Regions from separate parts of the Kribbella deserti genome, predicted to be linked through region 1. Evidence: predicted binding sites of a transcription regulator. Region 1 holds the regulator's gene; the other holds the start of a gene.
The links. The regulator HrcA, encoded in region 1, represses chaperone genes, less so after heat shock. The targets are predictions, from matches to a motif close to TTGGCACTCGNNNNNNNCGAGTGCCAA.

Region 1 (9,386 bases):
AGCAGACCCCGGCCACGGTTCAGAAGCCGCAGCACGCGGTAGTCGTGGACCCGGACGCACATCAGGTCCTGGTCGACAACGAGCACGTCCGGGTGATCCACGCCCGCGCTTCCACGGGATGGCAGAACGAGATGCACTCGCACCTGCCGATGCTGGTGATCAATCTCGGCTCAGGGCGGCAGAAGGTGACCTGGCCGGACGGCTCGACCCAGATCGTCGACCTGAACCCGGGCGCGGTCGTCTGGCAGGCGGACGCCTTCGATCACTCGTGGGAGTTGCTGGCCGGAGAGGTCAACGTGATCCTGGTCGAGGTCAAATCAGCAGACCCCGGCGCCCAGGCGGCTGGGGACTGACGCCCCGGATGGCCGGGGACTGAGGACTAGTCCTCGGGACCGGTGGTGACGAAGTCGATGAGTTCTTCGACTCTGCCGAGCAGGGCCGGTTCGAGGTCGGCATAGGTCTTCACCTTGCCGAGGATGTGCTTCCAGGCGGCGGCTACGTCGGCCTGGGTGGCGGCGGGCCAGCCGAAGGTCTCGAGAATGCCGTGCTTCCACGACTGCCCGTGGGGGATCTTCGGCCAGGCGGCGATGCCGAGGGACGACGGTTTGACCGCTTCCCAGATGTCGATGAACGGGTGGCCGACCACCAGCACGTGGTCGCCGGTCACCTGGGCCGCGATCTTCGACTCCTTGGAGCCGGGTACGAGATGGTCGACCAGTACGCCGAGATGCCGCCCGGGCCCGGGATCGAACTCCGCCACGATGGCGGGCAGATCGTCCACGCCTTCGAGGTATTCGACCACCACGCCCTCGATGCGAAGGTCGTCGCCCCAGACCTTCTCGACCAGTTCGGCGTCGTGCCGGCCTTCGACGTAGATCCGCCCGGCGCGGGCCACTCGCGCCTTCACGCCGGCGACGGCCACCGAGCCGGACGCCGTACGGGTGGGTGCGGCCGGTCCCGCCTTGGCCGGGGCCTTCAGGGCCACGGGTTTGCCGTCGACCCAGAAGCCCGGTCCGAGCGGGTACGTGCGCACCTGGCCGTGGCGGTCTTCCAGATCCACCACGCCGTGTTCCCAGCGGACCACGGCGCCGACGAAACCGGAGGACGGCTCCTCGACCACGAGACCGCGGGAGATCTCGAGGTCGACGGTGCGGCCGTTCTTGGGCTTGTTCCAGTCACCGGCGAGGACGTCTGAACCATAGCGATCGGTCACGGCTCCACCGTAACCATCAACGAACGGCCTCGCGGTCCTGGCGCGCGGTGTCCGGGGTTGTGGCGCTGGTCATCGACAAACCGAGGTAGACCCCGAACCCGACGGCCAGACCGACCAGCCAGGAGTAGTCGTACAGCGGCTTGAGCAACGGGATCAGGCCGTCCGTCGGGAACGGGCCGCCGCCGGGATTCGAGTAGGCACCGCCGACACCCAGTACGGCGCCCGCGAGCGTGGCGACGACCGCGCGCCAGTTCCAGCCGGAGGCGAACCAGTATCGGCCTTCGGACCGGTAAAGGTCGGCCAGGTGTAGCTCGGTGCGGGCGACGAACCAGTAGCCCGCGATCAGCACACCCGCCACGGACGCGAGTACGCCGCCGTAGAACGAAAGCCAGACGAAGATGTAGATCTCCGGGTCCGCGATCAACCGCCAGGGCTGGATCAGCACACCGACCACGGCCGTGAGCAGACCGGCGGTGCGGAAGTTCAGCCAGCGCGGCAAGGCGTTGGAGAAGTCGTACGACGGGCTGACGACGTTGGCCGCGACATTGGTGGACATGGTCGCCAGAATCGCCATCACCAGGCCGATCACCACCACGATCGGGCTTTCGAACCGGCGGGCCAGTTCGACCGGGTCCCAGATGGCCTCGCCGTAGATCACCACGGTGCCGGAGGTGGTCACGATCGAGACCAGCGCGATGAACGACATCGTGGTGGGCAGGCCGATGACCTGGCCGAGGGCCTGCTGGCGTTGCCCCTGGCCGAAGCGGGTGAAGTCGGGCATGTTGAGCGAAAGCGTGGCCCAGAAGGCGATCATGCCCATCAGCGACGGCGCGAAGATCTTCCAGAAGTCGGCGTCCCAGCCAAGCTGCGAGGGCTGCGACAGGATCGGCCCGAAACCGCCGGCCTTGACCAGCACCCAGATCATCAACGCCAGGAACGCGACGGTGACCAGCGGCGCGGCCCAGTTCTCGAACCGGCGCAGGCCTTCGATGCCACGCCAGATCAGGATCATCTGCAATACCCAGAAGAACGTGAAGCTCAGCCACATCGTCCACGGATGCCCGCCGATCGCGGCCGCGCCGATCCAGCCCTCGCCGGCCAGTTTGCCGACGATGACAAAGATCGCCTGGCCACCGACCCAGGTCTGGATGCCGAACCAGCCGCAGGCGATGAACGCCCGCAGCAGGGCCGGCAAGTTCGCGCCGCGCACGCCGTAGAAGGCCCGCGCGAAAACCGGGAACGGGATGCCGTACTTCGTCCCGGCGTGGCTGTTCAGCAGCAGCGGGACCAGCACGATCAGGTTGCCGAGCGTGATGGTGAGAAAGGCCTGCAGCCAGTTCATGCCGATGGCAACAAGTCCGGCCGCCAGCAGGTACGACGGGATGTTGTGCGCCATCCCCATCCACAGCGCGGCGTAGTTGTACGTCGTCCAGCGGCGCTCGGGTAGTCGCGTCGGGGCCAGTTCGGCGTTGCCGTACGGGCTGCCTTCGAGCACGGCCGGATCGCGCAGTTCGACCCGGCCGTCGGGGTGGGTGATCTGCTCTGCTGATGCTGCCGTGGAAGTCATCGCGCCACCTCGTCCGCCGGTCGTTTCGGACCAACTTGAGGGACGGGTGGCGCCGATGTCAACGAATAACCGGCTACTTCATCAAACGCACGGCTCCTCAGGCCATCGGCAGCGTTCGGCGCACGCCGCCGAGCTGCTCGTAGCCACGCCGTACGGCGGCCGCGAGGTGCTCGGCCGGATAAGGCCATTCGTCATGGCGCAACGCGTACTCGAGGGTGGCTCCGTTGTGGTGCAGGCCGGAGATGTTGTTCGCCACCGAGCCGATCTCGGCCCCTTGGTCGCGCACGAACTCGGCGTCCACCACCGCGCCGTGGCCCGGTACCACCCGGGTAGTTGCCGTCAGCAACCCGACCACCCGGTCGACGGTGTCGGACCAGTCCAGCGGATAGCAGTCGTCGCCGTACGACGGTGGGGCCGACTCCTCGATCAGGTCGCCCATGAACACCACGTCGGCGTCCGGCACCAGGACGACGATGTCGCCGTCGGTATGACCGTTGCCCAGGTGCAGCAACTCCACCCGCCGGTCGCCGAGGTCGATCACCTTCGCGACCGAGAACGTCTGATCGGCCGGAACCAGCGGAGCGGTCGCGATCTGCGCGATGACCTCGGCCGGGATTGCCGGGAAGTCCGGATCGACGCCCGGGTTCTCGGCGTACCGCCGCTGCAGTTCGGGGCCGCGCTCGAGCAGCTGCGCCGCCGCGTTCTCGTGCGAGATGACGGTGGCGCCGGCCGCGGCGAAGACCGAGTTGCCGAAGGTGTGATCGAAGTGCGCGTGCGTGTTCACCGCCCAGCGGACCTCGGCGCCGGGCACAAGCCGCCGGACGTCGGCCAGCAGTTCGGTCGCAAAGGCCTCGGTCGCGTGGGTGTCGACCACCAGCACACCGGCCGAACCCGCGACAACGCCGATGTTCAGGTCCCACTCGGGATAACGGCGGACCCAGCAACGGTCGCCCAGCTCGGTCCAGTTCGAAGTCACCCGAGTGAGCCTAACCGGCCCGTGGGACGACCCTTGAAGGCGGTCAAACGCGCGCTTAGGGTCGGGTGGACTCATCGGACCTCTGTTAGGCGGCTGGCGTGGCTGAACAACGACGCGAACGACGGGCACTGGTGGTCTGGGGCGGCTGGCCCGGGCACAAGCCACAGGAAGCGACCGAGCTGTTCACGCCGTATCTGGAGGAGAACGGATTCACCGTCAAGGTGACCGACGATCTCGACGCGTATCTCGATCTGGACGGTACCGACCTGGTACTGCAGTGCATCAGCATGGGCGAGATTACGGCCGAGCAGTGCAAGGGCCTGGAAACGGCCATTCGTGGCGGGACCGGATTCGCCGGCTGGCACGGCGGCATCGTGGACTCGTTCCGCAACAACACCGACTACCAGTTCATCACCGGCGGGCAGTTCATCTCGCACCCGGGCGGTTTTGTCGATCACGAGATCAAGGTGGTCGCCGACCACCCGATCGTGGCCGGTCTGACCCACTTCGACCTGCGCACCGAGCAGTACTACGTGCACGCCGATCCGACCAACAACGTGCTCGCGACCACCACGTTCCGCGCGCATCCGGACTACCCGTGGATCGAAGGCGCGACGATGCCCGCGGTCTGGACCCGCACCTGGGGACAGGGCCGGATCTTCGTCTGCACACCGGGGCACAGCCTGGAGGACCTGGACGTGCCCGAGGTCCGCACGATCATCGAGCGCGGCCTGCTCTGGGCGAGCCGGTGACCGCCGCGGGCGGCAACACCCGCGTCGGCATCATCGGGACGGGCGTGATCAGCGGGACCTACCTGGACCACCTGGAGGTCCTGCCCGGCGTCGAGGTGGTCGCCGTCGCGGACATCGACCTGGAACGCGCGACCGAGGTGGCGAGCAAGCGCGGCAACCTGCGCGCGATGAGGTCGGAGGACTTACTCACCGACCCGGACGTGGACGTCGTACTCAACCTGACGATCCCCGCCGCGCACGCGCCGGTGGCCCTGGCGGCACTCGAAGCGGGCAAGCACGTGTACGGCGAGAAGCCCCTGGCCGTACGGCGTACCGAGGCGGAGCCGTTGCTGGCGGCCGCCGCGGCGCGGGGCCTTCGCATCGGCTGCGCGCCCGACACCGTGCTCGGCACGGGAATCCAGACCGCCCGGGCGGCGCTGGACCGGGGCGATATCGGCGTACCGACGGCGGCGACGGCGTCGTTCGTCACGCCCGGGCACGAGCGGTGGCATCCCGCGCCCGAGTTCTACTACCAGGACGGCGGAGGGCCGCTGCTCGACATGGGCCCGTACTACCTGACGGCCCTGGTCACCCTGCTCGGACCGGTCGCACGGGTGACGGCCCGGGCCGGGAGCGCCCACGCGGAGCGCACGATCCACACCGGGCCGCGGGCTGGAACGACGTTCGGCGTGGATATCCCGACCCATCTGACCGGTGTGGTGGAACACACGTCGGGCGCGTTGAGCACCGTGTTGATGAGCTTCGACATCTGGGCCAGCCGGATGCCCCGGATCGAGATCTACGGCACCCAGGGCACCCTGGCGGTCCCGGACCCGAACAACTTCGACGGCGAGGTCGAACTCTGGTCACCCCAGGCGGGCGAGTGGCGCGCACTCGATGTCGCGGGCGGCTACGCGGGCGCGGGCCGAGGCGTCGGGCTGGCCGACATGGCCCGCGCGATCCGGACCGGTGAGCCGCATCGCGCGAGCGGATCGCTGGCGTTCCACGTGCTCGACGTGATGGAGTCACTGCTCGAAGCCGCCGAACGCGATCAGCCGGTCCAGGTACTCAGTACGGTCGAGCGCCCGGCAGCCGTACCGCTGGGTGCCTCCCCGGATCAGGCCTGACACCGGACCTCAAGCCTGGCGGCGCGCGATTCGTGGGTGGCTCGGTAGACTGGCACTCGTAAGTCGGGAGTGCCAAGACGAGAGGTGGTGCAAGTCGCGTGCTGGACGAACGCAAGCTGGACGTGCTCCGGGCCATCGTCGAGGACTATGTGGCCACCCATGAACCGGTCGGCTCGAAGACGCTGGTCGACCGGCACAATCTGGGTGTCTCCCCGGCGACGGTCCGCAACGACATGGCCGCGCTGGAGGAGGAGGGGTACATCACCCAGCCGCACACCAGCGCGGGCCGGATTCCGACCGACGCCGGCTACCGGTTGTTCGTCGACAAACTGAGTACGGTCAAACCGCTGTCCGGCGCGGAGAAGAAGGCGATCTCCACCTTCCTGGCCGGTGCAGTGGACCTGGACGATGTGGTCCGCCGGACCGTGCGCCTGCTGGCGCAGATCACCCGGCAGGTCGCGATCGTGCAGTATCCGACCCTGACCCGCTCGACCGTGCGGCACATCGAGGTGGTGACGATGTCGCCGCGGCGGTTGCTGCTGGTGCTGATCACCAGCACCGGCCGGGTCGAGCAGCGCATCGTGGAAACCCTCGAGGACGTCTCCGACCAGCTTGTCGTCGACCTGCGCAGCAAGCTGAACGCGGCGCTCACCGGCCAGCGGCTGACCGACGCCGCGACCACGCTCGCGGGCCTGCCGGACAGCTTCGGGCCGGGCGACCGGCCGCTGGTGGCCGCGATCGTGACCACGCTGATGGAGGCGTTCACGGTCGAGGGCGAGCACCGGATCGCGGTCGGCGGGGCGGCCAACCTGACCCGGTACGGCGACGACTTCGAGCGCAACGTGAAGCCGGTGCTGGAGGCGCTCGAGGAGCACGTGATCCTGCTCAAGCTGCTGGGTGAGGCGACCCATCCGCAGACCCTCACGGTGCGGATCGGCCACGAGAATCCGTACGAGGAGCTCGCCACCACCTCGGTGGTCGCGGCCGGGTACGGCTCGAGGTCGGAGACGCTGGCCACCCTCGGCATCGTCGGCCCGACACACATGGACTATCCGAGCACGATGGGAGCGGTGCGAGCCGTCGCCCGGTATGTCAGCCAGATCCTGGCCGACTCATGACCCCCTTGGAAACAGGAGTATGAGCACCGACTACTACGCGGTCCTCGGCGTCAGCCGGGACGCTTCCGCCGACGACATCAAGAAGGCGTACCGCAAGCTCGCCCGGCAGTACCACCCGGACGTGAACGACTCCGAGGACGCGCACGACAAGTTCCAGGAGATCGGCCGCGCCTTCCAGGTGCTCAGCGACCCGCAGAAGAAGCAGGTCTACGACCTCGGCGGCGACCCGCTCGGCAGTGGCGGTGGCGCCGGCGGTGGTTTCGGCCAGGCCTTCACCTTCACCGACATCATGGACGCGTTCTTCGGCCAGGGTGGTGGCGCCGCCAACCGTGGCCCGCGCCCGCGGATGCGCCGGGGCCAGGACGCGCTGATCCCGCTGCGCATCGATCTGGCCGAGGCGGCCTTCGGTACCACCCGTGAGCTGAAGATCGACACCGCCGTGGTGTGCCCGACCTGTACCGGTTCGGGCGCCGCGGCCGGTTCCAAGCCGGTCACCTGCGAGATCTGCCACGGCCGCGGCGAGGTGACGCACACGCAGCGCTCGTTCCTCGGCGAGGTGCGCACGATGCGCCCCTGCCCGGCCTGCCGCGGTTTCGGTACGACGATTCCGAACCCGTGTGTCGAGTGTTCCGGTGACGGCCGGGTCCGCTCGCGCCGCTCGGTCACGGTCAAGATCCCCGCGGGCGTCGACTCCGGCACCCGGGTCCAGCTGTCCGGCCAGGGTGAGGTCGGCCCTGGCGGCGGTCCGGCCGGCGATCTGTACGTCGAGATCGAGGTCGAGCAGCACGAGATCTTCACCCGGCACGGCGACAGCCTGCACTGCTCGGTCACGCTGCCGATGACGGCCGCCGCTCTCGGTACGACGATCGACCTGCCGACGCTGGAAGGCGAGCCGACTCCGCTCGAGATCAAGCCCGGCACCCAGTCCGGGACGGCGTTCACGCTCACCGCCCGGGGAGTTCCGCGCCTGCGGCACGCGGGTCGCGGCGACCTGATCGTGGAGGTACTGGTCGAGACCCCGACCAAGCTGGACGACGCCCAGGTCGACCTGCTGCGCAAGCTGGCCGAGGCCCGCGGCGAGGAGCGCCCGCTGGGCCAGATCCAGGCCGCGCACAAGGGTGTCTTCGGCCGGTTGCGCGACGCCTTCGGTTCACACTGACGCATGGGCCTCGCGGTATTCCACCTGGACGACCTGTCCGGCGATCAACTCACGCTCGGCGGTAGCGAAGGGCATCACGCGGCCGTCGTACGGCGGATCGCGGCGGGCGAGCGTGTCCGGCTGAGCGACGGCCGGGGCGCAGTCGCCGAAGGCCCGGTGGTGTCGGCGTCGAAGGCCGGCCTGGTCGTCGCTGTCGAGAGCCGCACGACAGTGGAACCGCCCGCGCCGCGCCTGGTCGTCGTACAGGCCGTGCCGAAGGGGGAGCGGGCCGAGCTGGCGGTCGAGATGCTGACCGAGGTCGGCGTGGACCTGGTCGTGCCGTGGAACGCGGAGCGCAGTCAATTCCGGGCGAATCCCGAGCGCACGGCGAAACTGCTGGCGAAGTGGCGCGCCTGGGCGTTCGAGGCCAGCAAGCAGTCGCGACGCGCCTGGTTCTGCGAGGTCGCGGAGCTGGCGTCCACCGCGGAGGTGGCCGAGCTGGTGCGAGGCGCCGCGCTTGCCGCCGTACTGCATGAGGAGGCGACGACACCGCTCGCCACCCTCGACGTACCGGCCGCGGGCGAGGTCGTCATCGTGGTCGGGCCGGAAGGTGGCATCGCGCCCGCCGAGCTGGCCGCCTTCGGCGTCGACCCGGTGCTGCTGGGCGACACGGTGCTGCGTACGTCGACGGCCGGGGTGGCCGCCGCGGCCGCGCTGCTGGCCCGGTCCCGGTGGACCGTCAGCGCGCCACGCTGAACGTCTTGGAATCCGCGTTGGTGATACTGCCGTCCTCGCCGGACTCCTGGTAGACGAGCAGCTCGTACTCCCCGGCGGGCAGCTTGACCGTGAAGGCGTACGGCGAGTGCTTCTGGCCCTCGGCCGTATTGGTGAACCCGGTCTGTACCACCGCGCGGGTCTTGAGGTTGCGCACCTGCCAGTTGACCGTCGCCTCGAAGGCGGAGGCGATACCGGTCACCTGCAGCGGGGAGGTGGTTTTCACGCCGTTTGTGGGCGAGTTGATCCAGACGAAGGCCTGTACCTCCATCAGCGGCGCGCGGCGGATCGGGGTCAGCGCGTTCGCGGCGCCGAAGACGGTCCGGACGTCCCTGCCGTTATGGGTGATCTTGACCGGCGCCTGGGACTGCAGAGTGCCCTGGACGGTGTAGACGAGCTGCTGCAGCGCCAGCTCGGCGTAGTCCTTGTCGAGCTTCGTGCGCGGTAGCTCGGCGAAATCGACCGTAATGACCTTGCTGCCGACTTGAACCGCGTTGACCTTGGCACCGAACCAGGGGGAGCGGTAGTCGGGGTCGTCCGCCTTGGACGCCGTCATGGCCAGGACGGCCTCGTACGCGGCACGACCCTTGATCGGGACGAACGTGCGGTAGAGCTTGGGGCCGACGTTCTCGATCCCGACGGTGTCACCGACCCAGTAGACCGGGACCGCCCGCGTCTCGGTCGGCTCCGGGCTGACCTCCGGCCCGATCGTCGTACTGAGTGTGGGCGCAGGGCTGGGACG
Region 2 (9,386 bases), on a different contig from region 1:
GGAACGCTACGGTGTACGGCGGAGGAGGGCGTCAGCCTTTCGGCCCGAGTTCGGGAGCCGAAAGATTGAGATCCGAGACCAAAGTCGGGCCGGCGGCATCCAAAGCAGGGCCGGCGATCCGCTACCGACGGTCAGGACCGTTTCACCTGCTGTTGGGCGGTGGGTCGTCCGGCCGCCATCTGGCCGGTCTTGCCTGGGAACATGCTGGTCATCGCGCATCGGGGAGCGAGCGGGTATCGCCCGGAACACACGCCGGCGGCGTACCGCCTGGCTGCGGCGCAGGGCGCCGACTATCTGGAGCCGGATCTGGTCGCCACGCTGGACGGCGTGCTGGTGGCCAGGCACGAGAACGAGATCTCCGGTACTACCGACGTCGCGGACCACGCGGTGTTCGCGGATCGCCGGGTCACCAAGATCGTCGGTGGCGAGGCCGTCACCGGCTGGTTCGTCGAGGACTTCACCTTCGCCGAACTCCGCACGCTACGGGCCCGTGAGCGCATGCCCGCGCTGCGCGCCACCAATACGGCCTACGACGGGCTGGAGGTGATCCCGACCTTCGACGAGATCGTCGCGATCGCCCGGCAGGAGTCCGCCCGGCTGGGCCGCCGGATCGGGATCTACCCCGAGATCAAGCACCCGACGCACTTCCGTCGGCTCGGCCTCCCGTTGGAGGAGTTGCTGGCCGAACGGCTGATCGCGCTCGGCCTCGACTCCGCGAGTGGCGAGGTGATGGTCCAGTCGTTCGAGCCGACCAGCCTGCGCCGTCTGGCCGTGATGACGGGGGTGCCCCTGGTTCAACTGGTTGACGGCAGCGGTTCGCCGTACGACTTCGCGGGTCGTGGTGACCCCAGGTCGTACGCCGACTTGCTGGCGCCTGCAGGCCTTCGGGAGATCTCGACGTACGCGCAGGTGCTCGCGCCGTACAAGGACCTGGTGATTCCGCGTACCGCCGCCGGGCGGTTGGGAGAACCTACAGGGCTCGTAGACGCCGCACACCGGGCCGGACTCGCCGTACATCTCTGGACGTTCCGGGCCGAGCGGCGCTTCCTGCCGACGGACCTAGACCTCAGCGGCGAGTTGGACCGGTTCCTGGCGACAGGCGTTGACGGGGTGTTCGCGGACCACCCGGACGTGGCGGCGGAGGCAGTGGCGCGTGTGGCCAGCCGGAAGACCCGCGTTTCGGTCTAGTCGGGGACCTGCGTCTCGGTCTAGCCGGAGGACCCGCGTCTCGGTCTAGCGGCCGAAGCTGCGGCGAAGTTCGGTAAGGGCCGGAGCGCCTGCGGCGGCCAGTTCCCGGTCGATGGTGGCTGAGTCCGACAGCCCGAGTACGACCTTCGCCGTGGTGGTGGGACGGGCTCGGATGAGTTTGACCCGCAAATACGTCGGGGGATGGGTTGAGTCGGTCCGGGTCTCCCGGACTCGGGTAGTGCGAATACGCCGGTCGATCTCCCTAGCCGGGATATCGCTCACTGCGCGCCGTACTGCGTCCAGCGGTTCGACGTCGCTTCCGAAGCGCAACGCCTTCTCCAGTGCGCGATAGGCCGTTTCGACGATGACTAATCGCTCCAGCGAGGTGGCCGCCGCCTCGGAGCCTGCGACTTCGCCGGAGATCCGGTCGGCCAGGTACTCCGCGCGCTGCTCACCGCGGAGCGAGGCCCGGGTCAGCAGCCAGCGATAGCCACGAATGGGTGGGCCGACTATGGCATTCACCAGTCGGGTGAGGAACGTGCCGTCGGTGTCTTCGACCAAAGCCGCCGCGTCGTCCTTGAGCTCGTCGTACGGCTGCGGGCTGAAGCTGCTCTCCAGCTCTTCCAGGATGTTCTCAGCGTTCCAGACGAGCGTGTTGTTCCTTATGTCGCCGTTGCGGCCGTGGCCGAACTCGTGCGCCAGCACAGCGACTCGCTGCTGTGAACTCATCGCCACCCAGAGCGGAAGCCCGATGCCGACGACCGGACGCATCCGCCACCCGATCTCCGTAATCCACAACTCGGGCTCAGCGGTCAGTACGACCGAAGCGACTGGGCGGGCCTTTACGGCGGCGCTGATCTCGTCCAGCAGGTTGTACAGCCGTGGAACCTCGGCGCGGCTCACGTGGAGCTGGTCCGGGTCAAGGCGCTGCGGCCGGGGCCGAAGCGACCAGGCGATAGCGAACCCCACGGCGGCGAAAGGAACTGCCAGCCACAGCGGCCGGTAGAAGAGCAGAATCGTGATCCCGGCGGCGAGAGCCACTAGCGGCAACAGCAGCACTAGGAACGACAGGAAGTACGCCATCGCCCGCGCGGCGTCCCAGCCGGGCTTGTGGATCGTGCCGTGTTCCAGTTCGCGGTAGAGCGTGTCGGCGAGCCGGTGCTCCAGCTTCTGGCGCCAGGCCGGGTAGGCGTCGTCGACCGGTAGCGGGTCGACGTTCCACTCGCAGGAGTCACACCAGGTGACGTATCGCGGATCGACCCGGAGTTGCTTGTCGCACTGAGGGCAGCGGGTCACTGCCGCGTCGGTCTCCACGGCAGCAGTGTGACTGGGCCGGTCGATCGGCTGTCAACTGCTGCCGTGAGACGAGGTCAGGCAGCGGGCTTGGTGGGCTCGTCGTAAATCCGGCTGGCGATATCGCCCTCCGGCGTCGGGTGGGGCTGCTGGGCCGGCTCGTTACCGGCCTCCGGCATGACCACCCAGGCGACGACGTAACCCAGGATCGCGGCGCCACCGGTGATGAAGGTGAGAACCACCCAGCCCAGGCGGACCAGGGTGGCGTCGACGTTGAGGTACTCGCCGATGCCCCCGGACACTCCGGAGAGCATCCGCTGGGAGCGGGAACGGCGGAGGACCTTGCTGGACAGGTTCTGAAAGGGTGCGGTCGAGTTCGTCATGTCTCCAGAGTGCGGCCCGCGGGCCCGCGATCACATCGGGATCGGTACCGATCCGACCCTGGTCGGACCCCTGAGCGGGCTGGAGGAAATTGTCGGTGCCGACCCTTAGCGTGCTGGGCAGTGAGATCAACCCTGCGAGTGAGGTGGTGGCGGATGGACGAGGCGGCTGTGCGCAAGGTGCTGCTCGACCTGCCGGAGGTCACCGAGCATCCAGGCTGGGCCGGTCAGCCGGTGTTCAAGGTGCGCGGCAAAAGTTTTGTGTACTTCTCCGCGGAGGGCGATCGGGCCTCGATCAAGGCCTTTCGCGAGGAGCAGGAGGCACTGGTCGCGGAGAATCCAGAGGTCTACGAGCCATCCTGGGCCTCAGGGCGGTTCGCCTGGCTCAGTGCCGACTTCGCCGCGGCGGAGGACCAGGAGCTGCGCGAACTCCTGACCGAGGCCTGGCGGCTCACCGCCCCGAAAACCCTGGTCAAACGCCTGGACGCCACCTAACAGTGATGAGCTGAGGTCAGCGAGGATCTCCATACTTGCTGCCCGATCCCGTCGGCTGCCCCGTCTTTTGCCTGGTCTGTCCGCCATAGGTCGCTGGCACGGCGTGAGCCCGGGCTGGCTACCGGGTTGCGGGGCGCCTACCGGGTTCTGGTGCGCCCACTACCGAGTTCGTGTGCGGCTACCCGGTTGCAGCCAGGTAGCCGCACCAAAACTCGGCAGTCGACCTCGAGACCACCCGATCGCCTATCCGCCCGCCCGTACGTCGCCCGAGCGCGCCGGAGCCCGCCTGGCGCCTGCCTGCGCCTCGGTGGCCCGCGCTCGCCCGCGCCCGCCGCGTCTCGGCCGGCCGAGACGCCTGCCTCGCTTGCCGAGCCGGCGCAGGAACTCGCTGCCTGGCATCTAGCCCTTCTTGGTGAGTCTGCTGGACATGCTTGCGGGGCAAAAGATGTCCAGCAGACTCACCAAGATGATTCAGCACGCCGGGAAAAGCTGATGCGGGGCGCGGTATCTGGCTGCCGTGGCCGGGGGCCCAGCTGGGGAAGCCGAGAGCTAGCAGGGGTAAGCGTGTCTGAGCAGGGGTTACAACCCGTGCTCAGACGCCGTTTGGGGTGCTCGGTCCCCACGAGGTGGCCCAGTTGTGGCGGCTCGTTGTGCCAGCCGGGACGCTGGAAGGTGGGCGCGGTACGCCGAGTCCCGTGGTACCGGCGGCCGTACCCCACCTTCCCGCGAGCGGTCGCACGCGACCACTCGCGGGGACAGACGACGAGCTACCGAGCGTGGACGGGCGCGACTTTGCACAACTCGTCGGACCGGTAAGGCGGCGCGAACTCGTCGGACCGGCAAGGCGGCACAGCGGCGCGAACCCGTGGGGCCGGTAAGGCGGCGCGAACCCGTCGGACCGGTAAGGCGGTCACGCCTGGGCGTGTTCCCGGGTGTCGCTGGTTGGTCTCCAGGGGAGCGTCCCTGGCTGGGATTAGACCCTGGTTGAGGGCCTAGAGCGACCGTCGGACGAGGACCCACGGGGGGAGGTCCGGCGTACCTCGTGGAATCCGGCGTCGAGGAAAACGGACAGCGGGCTGCGATAGAGATCGGCCGAGGCCGTTCGTCCAGACGCGTGCAGGTCGATCGCGTTGCCTTCGACGGCCGTCGCGCCGCGCGCCCGGGCCAGCTCCACCGCGCCTTCGAGCAGGTGGCTCGCCATGCCCTGGCGGCGATGCCCGACGGGTACGACGAAGCAGGTGACCGTCCAGAGGCCGGGCGCGGGCTCGGCGGGATGGTGGTGCCAGTTCTTCGAGGCGAGCACCCGGGGGTACGACGTACGCCGGGCGACGGCGCACCAGCCGGCCGGAGTGCCGTCGTCGTACGCGAGCACGCCCGGAGGTGGTTCCACCTTGACCTGCTGTCGCAAGGCCCGCCGTTTGGCCTCGCTTGGGCGGTCCCAGTCGTTGCCGCGCAGTCGGAAAAACTGGCACCAGCAGTGGGACGGATCGCCGCGTTCACCCATGACCGCGATCACGTCCGCCCAGCGTTCCGCCGTCGCCGGCAGCACCTGAACGCTCATTCCCGCACCGTACGACGCTCCGCCCGCCCGCGGGAGTAGCCACCGCCGGGGAGGCTGGGCGCGACCTCTGGGGCGGCCGCCGGGAGGCGTCACCATACCGGCGCTGGCTTGCACTCGCTTGGGTCGAGTGCTAAAACTTGGTTAGCACTCGAAGGTCCCGAGTGATAACCAGCGATGGTTGTGACCGGGCCCTGGGTGTGACCGGAGACGGTCTCGATGAGGCATCAAGACGGAGCGGGACGTGACCGCGCCGATCGAGATGTCGTCCGTCGCGGGCATCGGGCCGGCTGTTAAAGAAACTCGACGCGGGAGGACTCGCGGAGAATGCCCAAGCTTATTGCTTTCAATGAGGAAGCGCGCCGCGGCCTCGAGCGGGGTATGAACACCCTCGCCGACGCCGTAAAGGTGACGCTTGGCCCGAAGGGCCGCAACGTCGTGCTGGAGAAGAAGTGGGGCGCCCCCACGATCACCAACGACGGTGTCTCGATCGCCAAAGAGATCGAGCTCGAGGACCCGTACGAGAAGATCGGGGCCGAGCTCGTCAAGGAAGTTGCCAAGAAGACGGATGACGTCGCTGGTGACGGTACGACGACCGCGACCGTGCTGGCCCAGGCGCTCGTGCGCGAGGGTCTGCGCAACGTCGCCGCCGGCGCCAACCCGATGGGCCTGAAGAAGGGCATCGAGAAGGCCGTCGAGGCCGTCAGCGAGCAGCTGCTCGCCCTGGCGAAGCCCGTGGAGACCCGCGAGCAGATCGCCGCGACCGCGTCGATCTCCGCCGCGGACACCCAGGTCGGCCAGATCATCGCCGAGGCGATGGACAAGGTCGGCAAGGAAGGTGTCATCACCGTCGAGGAGAGCAACACCTTCGGGCTCGAGCTCGAGCTCACCGAGGGTATGCGCTTCGACAAGGGCTACATCTCGCCCTACTTCGTGACCGACACCGAGCGGATGGAAGCGGTTCTCGACGACCCGTACATCCTCGTGGTGAACAGCAAGATCTCGAGCATCAAGGACCTGGTCCCGGTGCTGGAGAAGGTCATGCAGACCGGCAAGCCGCTGGCCATCATCGCCGAGGACATCGAGGGCGAGGCCCTCGCGACCCTGGTCGTGAACAAGATCAAGGGCACCTTCAAGACCGTCGCCGTCAAGGCGCCGGGCTTCGGTGACCGCCGCAAGGCCATGCTGGTCGACATCGCCATCCTCACCGGCGGCGAGGTGATCTCCGAGGAGGTCGGCCTCAAGCTCGACGGCGTCGGCCTGGAGCTGCTCGGTCAGGCCCGCAAGATCGTCGTCACCAAGGACGAGACGACCATCGTCGAGGGTTCGGGCAACGCCGACCAGATCTCCGGCCGGGTGAACCAGATCCGCGCCGAGATCGAGAAGTCGGACAGCGACTACGACCGCGAGAAGCTGCAGGAGCGTCTGGCCAAGCTGGCCGGCGGTGTTGCGGTCATCAAGGTCGGTGCCGCCACCGAGGTCGAGCTCAAGGAGCGCAAGCACCGCATCGAGGACGCCGTTCGCAACGCGAAGGCCGCCGTCGAAGAGGGCATCGTTGCCGGTGGTGGCGTCGCGCTGCTGCAGGCTTCGGTCAAGGCGTTCGAGAAGCTCGAGCTCGAGGGTGACGAGGCCACCGGTGCCGCCATCGTGCGGTCCGCGGTCGAGGCACCGCTGAAGCAGATCGCCGTCAACGCCGGCCTCGAAGGTGGCGTCGTGGTGGAGAAGGTTCGCAACCTCGAGCCTGGTCACGGCCTCAACGCCGCGACCGGCGAGTACGTCGACCTGATCGCCACCGGCATCATCGACCCGGCCAAGGTGACGCGCTCGGCGCTGCAGAACGCGGCGTCCATCGCGGCCCTGTTCCTCACCACCGAGGCCGTTATCGCCGACAAGCCCGAGAAGGCCGGTGCCGCCGCTGGCGGTGGCGCCCCCGACATGGGTGGCATGGACTTCTGATCCCCGATCCATCGGATCTGAAGCTGTAACAAACAGAAGGGCGGTCCCGCGAGGGACCGCCCTTTTGTCTTGCCTGACACAACTTCAAAGCCGGTAGGACTACCAGCCCTGGATCAGGCGCTTGGCGATGACCGGGCTGAAGTGACCGGCCTCGACGGTCGGCGCGATACCGCATTTGCCGTCGGAATCACCCGGAACCTTGATCCACAGCAGCATGTCCGCGCCACCGCCGGCCTGTGAGGTGACACCGAGCTGGCGTCCGGCCGGGTTGCACCATTCGCCGTTCGAGCCCTTGCCGTTGCGGCTGGTATCGACCACGAAGTTGCTACCGGCGCCCCCGCCGAGCGCGGACTTGATCGCGTTGCCCTTCGTGAGCGACTGGCTGGTCGTGTAGTAGTTCGAGACGTTGAGCGCGAACCCGCGGATGCGGTTCACCTCGACCAGCTTGAGCCGGCGGGCCATCTCGTTCGCCGCGATCCAGCTGTAGTTACCGCCGTCCATGTAGGCCCAGGTGTTCGGGTTCTTGGCCTGGAACTCCCGCACTGCGAACTTCAGCAGCTCGATTCGCTCGGCCTGGGCCGCCGCCGACATGCAGTCGAGCTGCGCGAGCGCGTCCGGCTCGATGATGACGATCGCCGGGTGGCCGCCGAGCGCGGTCGAGAACTCGCTGATCCAGTCCTTGTACGCCTGGGCGCTGCCCGCGCCACCGCCCGAGTGCCCACCGCAGTCGCGGCCGGGGATGTTGTAGGCCACCAGGACCGGCAGCTTCTCGATCACGTCCGCGTCGTTGGCGAACTTGTTCACCGCATCACCGATGTCGCCGCTCCAGTTGCCGAACCAGCGAGCACCGGCCTTCGTCGCGATCCGGTCCCGGATGAGGGCCATGTCCGGATGGCCTTGGTTCTGGGCCACCCACTTGGCCGAGTTGGACTCCGGATCGACGTAGAAGCCGTTCGACATCTCCAGCGGGTTGCCGGCCACCTGCGCCTGGGCGGGAGCAGCGACGGCCGGGGTCAGCAGGGCGAGGGACAGGGCCAGCAAAGCGACGAACTTCCCGCGGGGCGGTGCCATCTGGAACCTCTTTCGACTAGGTCGGGCGCCCGGGCCGCATCCAGCCCGGGCGCCGATCGTAGCCAGGAAGGCGCACGCCGTACGCGTGGTGGCAGGAACAGGCAACCGCTCCCGCTCAGGCTTGTTCGTCCACCTCGCAGAACGAGGCGTAGTGGTCGCTCGTGTAGTAGACGTACGCCGGCGAGGTGGCCCGTCCGCCACCGACAAGCCGTCGCGCGCCGCGATCGGGAGAGCCCGGCGTCTTCACGGTGTACTCGCGGTAGTAGCCGGATGTTGCCGACGGCAACAGGCCTTCCCGGTTCTGGAAGACCGTGCCGTCCCGGTCGTACGGGAACGGGCCGCCGGAGTGGATCAGCTCGAGGGTGTGCGACGCCTCCCGCGGCAGCGAGGAAAGCGCGCACGTCGGCAGCGCGTCCACCTCCCCAAGCACGCCGTACGACGAGGCGCCGGACGACGAGGTGCCGGGCACGCCGTACGACGCGTTGGCCACGCCGTACGAGGGGCCGGGGGAGAGGGGATGCGCGGTGGCGGTGGCGGTGGTTCCGGCTAGGGGCAGGATGGCCAGGGCGGTGAGGGCGAGGGCGTTGCGGAAGATTCGCATGCCCGCAGGCTGCCCGAACAAGGTGACCACGGCTCATCCCAACTGTGGATAGTTGGTGGACTATGGCCTGTTCGGCGGATAAGGTCGGTGACGGCGAGTAGCCCTACGAGCGAAAGGAGGCGCCATGAATACCCTGGTTTGTTCCCTGGCGCGTCTGGCCTGCTCATCTCCCTCGCTCTGAGCGAGGCCGCGCGCCTCCTGTTGGAGGTTTTGTGCAGATCCGTTCCATGGTCGAGTCCGATCTCGGCCGAATCCTGACCTGTCTTGAGACGCAGTCGGTCAACACGACGACACCCGAGCGCTTCAACGAGTTCCTCACCACCCGGGCCTATCGGCCGGAGTGGACCTGGCTTGCCGTCGAAGGCGAACAGATCCTGGCCTTGTCCGTTTGGTGGGGCCTGGACGGCTACGAGAAGCCGTTCGCTCTCGACTGCCTGTACGCCGATGAGTCCGTGGTGGAGCCGTCAGCGCTCTGGGCCGACTTGCTGCGGCAAATGGTCGACCAGTTCGAGCCCGAGGACGAACAACCCGAGTACCACCTCTTCCTGTCTACGGAGTGGAGGTCGGATCCGAAGATCCAGGCAGAGGTTGAGCCGCGTCTAGCCGCTGCAGCCGCTGTCGGACTTACCGGCCTGACTGAGCGCTTGCGCTTCGAGTGGACGGCCGCAGAAGGTTTGCCCGACAGGTCGTCCCGCTTGACCTTCCGCGCCGAACCAGACGACGAAGCCTTCGTGGACGTCCTGCAACGGGTAGCGAAGGGAACCCTCGACGCATCCACTGCTCGCGCCGTGGTTCGCATCGGCGCGGAGGGCGCAGCTCGCGAAGAACTGGAGACCTACCGCTC

Region 2: a site for HrcA is predicted at 5,025-5,051, ahead of groL (chaperonin GroEL). Genes of this name have one in related genera too.

What each region holds. Positions count from the first base shown of each region.
Region 1 is NZ_JBHLTC010000001.1:303,804-313,189, forward strand. It holds gene ACFFGN_RS01395 (hypothetical protein) at 1-353, shown strand, start outside; gene ACFFGN_RS01400 (DUF3097 domain-containing protein) at 380-1,213, opposite strand; gene ACFFGN_RS01405 (NCS1 family nucleobase:cation symporter-1) at 1,230-2,780, opposite strand; gene ACFFGN_RS01410 (MBL fold metallo-hydrolase) at 2,878-3,756, opposite strand; gene ACFFGN_RS01415 (ThuA domain-containing protein) at 3,855-4,508, shown strand; gene ACFFGN_RS01420 (Gfo/Idh/MocA family protein) at 4,505-5,614, shown strand; gene hrcA (heat-inducible transcriptional repressor HrcA) at 5,713-6,732, shown strand; gene dnaJ (molecular chaperone DnaJ) at 6,752-7,891, shown strand; gene ACFFGN_RS01435 (16S rRNA (uracil(1498)-N(3))-methyltransferase) at 7,895-8,626, shown strand; gene ACFFGN_RS01440 (Gmad2 immunoglobulin-like domain-containing protein) at 8,610-9,386, opposite strand, start outside.
Region 2 is NZ_JBHLTC010000040.1:293,890-303,275, forward strand. It holds gene ACFFGN_RS32675 (glycerophosphodiester phosphodiesterase) at 202-1,188, shown strand; gene ACFFGN_RS32680 (M48 family metallopeptidase) at 1,234-2,502, opposite strand; gene ACFFGN_RS32685 (PspC domain-containing protein) at 2,559-2,864, opposite strand; gene ACFFGN_RS32690 (MmcQ/YjbR family DNA-binding protein) at 3,018-3,356, shown strand; gene ACFFGN_RS32695 (GNAT family N-acetyltransferase) at 4,330-4,917, opposite strand; gene groL (chaperonin GroEL) at 5,242-6,870, shown strand; gene ACFFGN_RS32705 (glycoside hydrolase family 6 protein) at 6,970-7,941, opposite strand; gene ACFFGN_RS32710 (guanyl-specific ribonuclease) at 8,057-8,542, opposite strand; gene ACFFGN_RS32715 (GNAT family N-acetyltransferase) at 8,755-9,386, shown strand, end outside.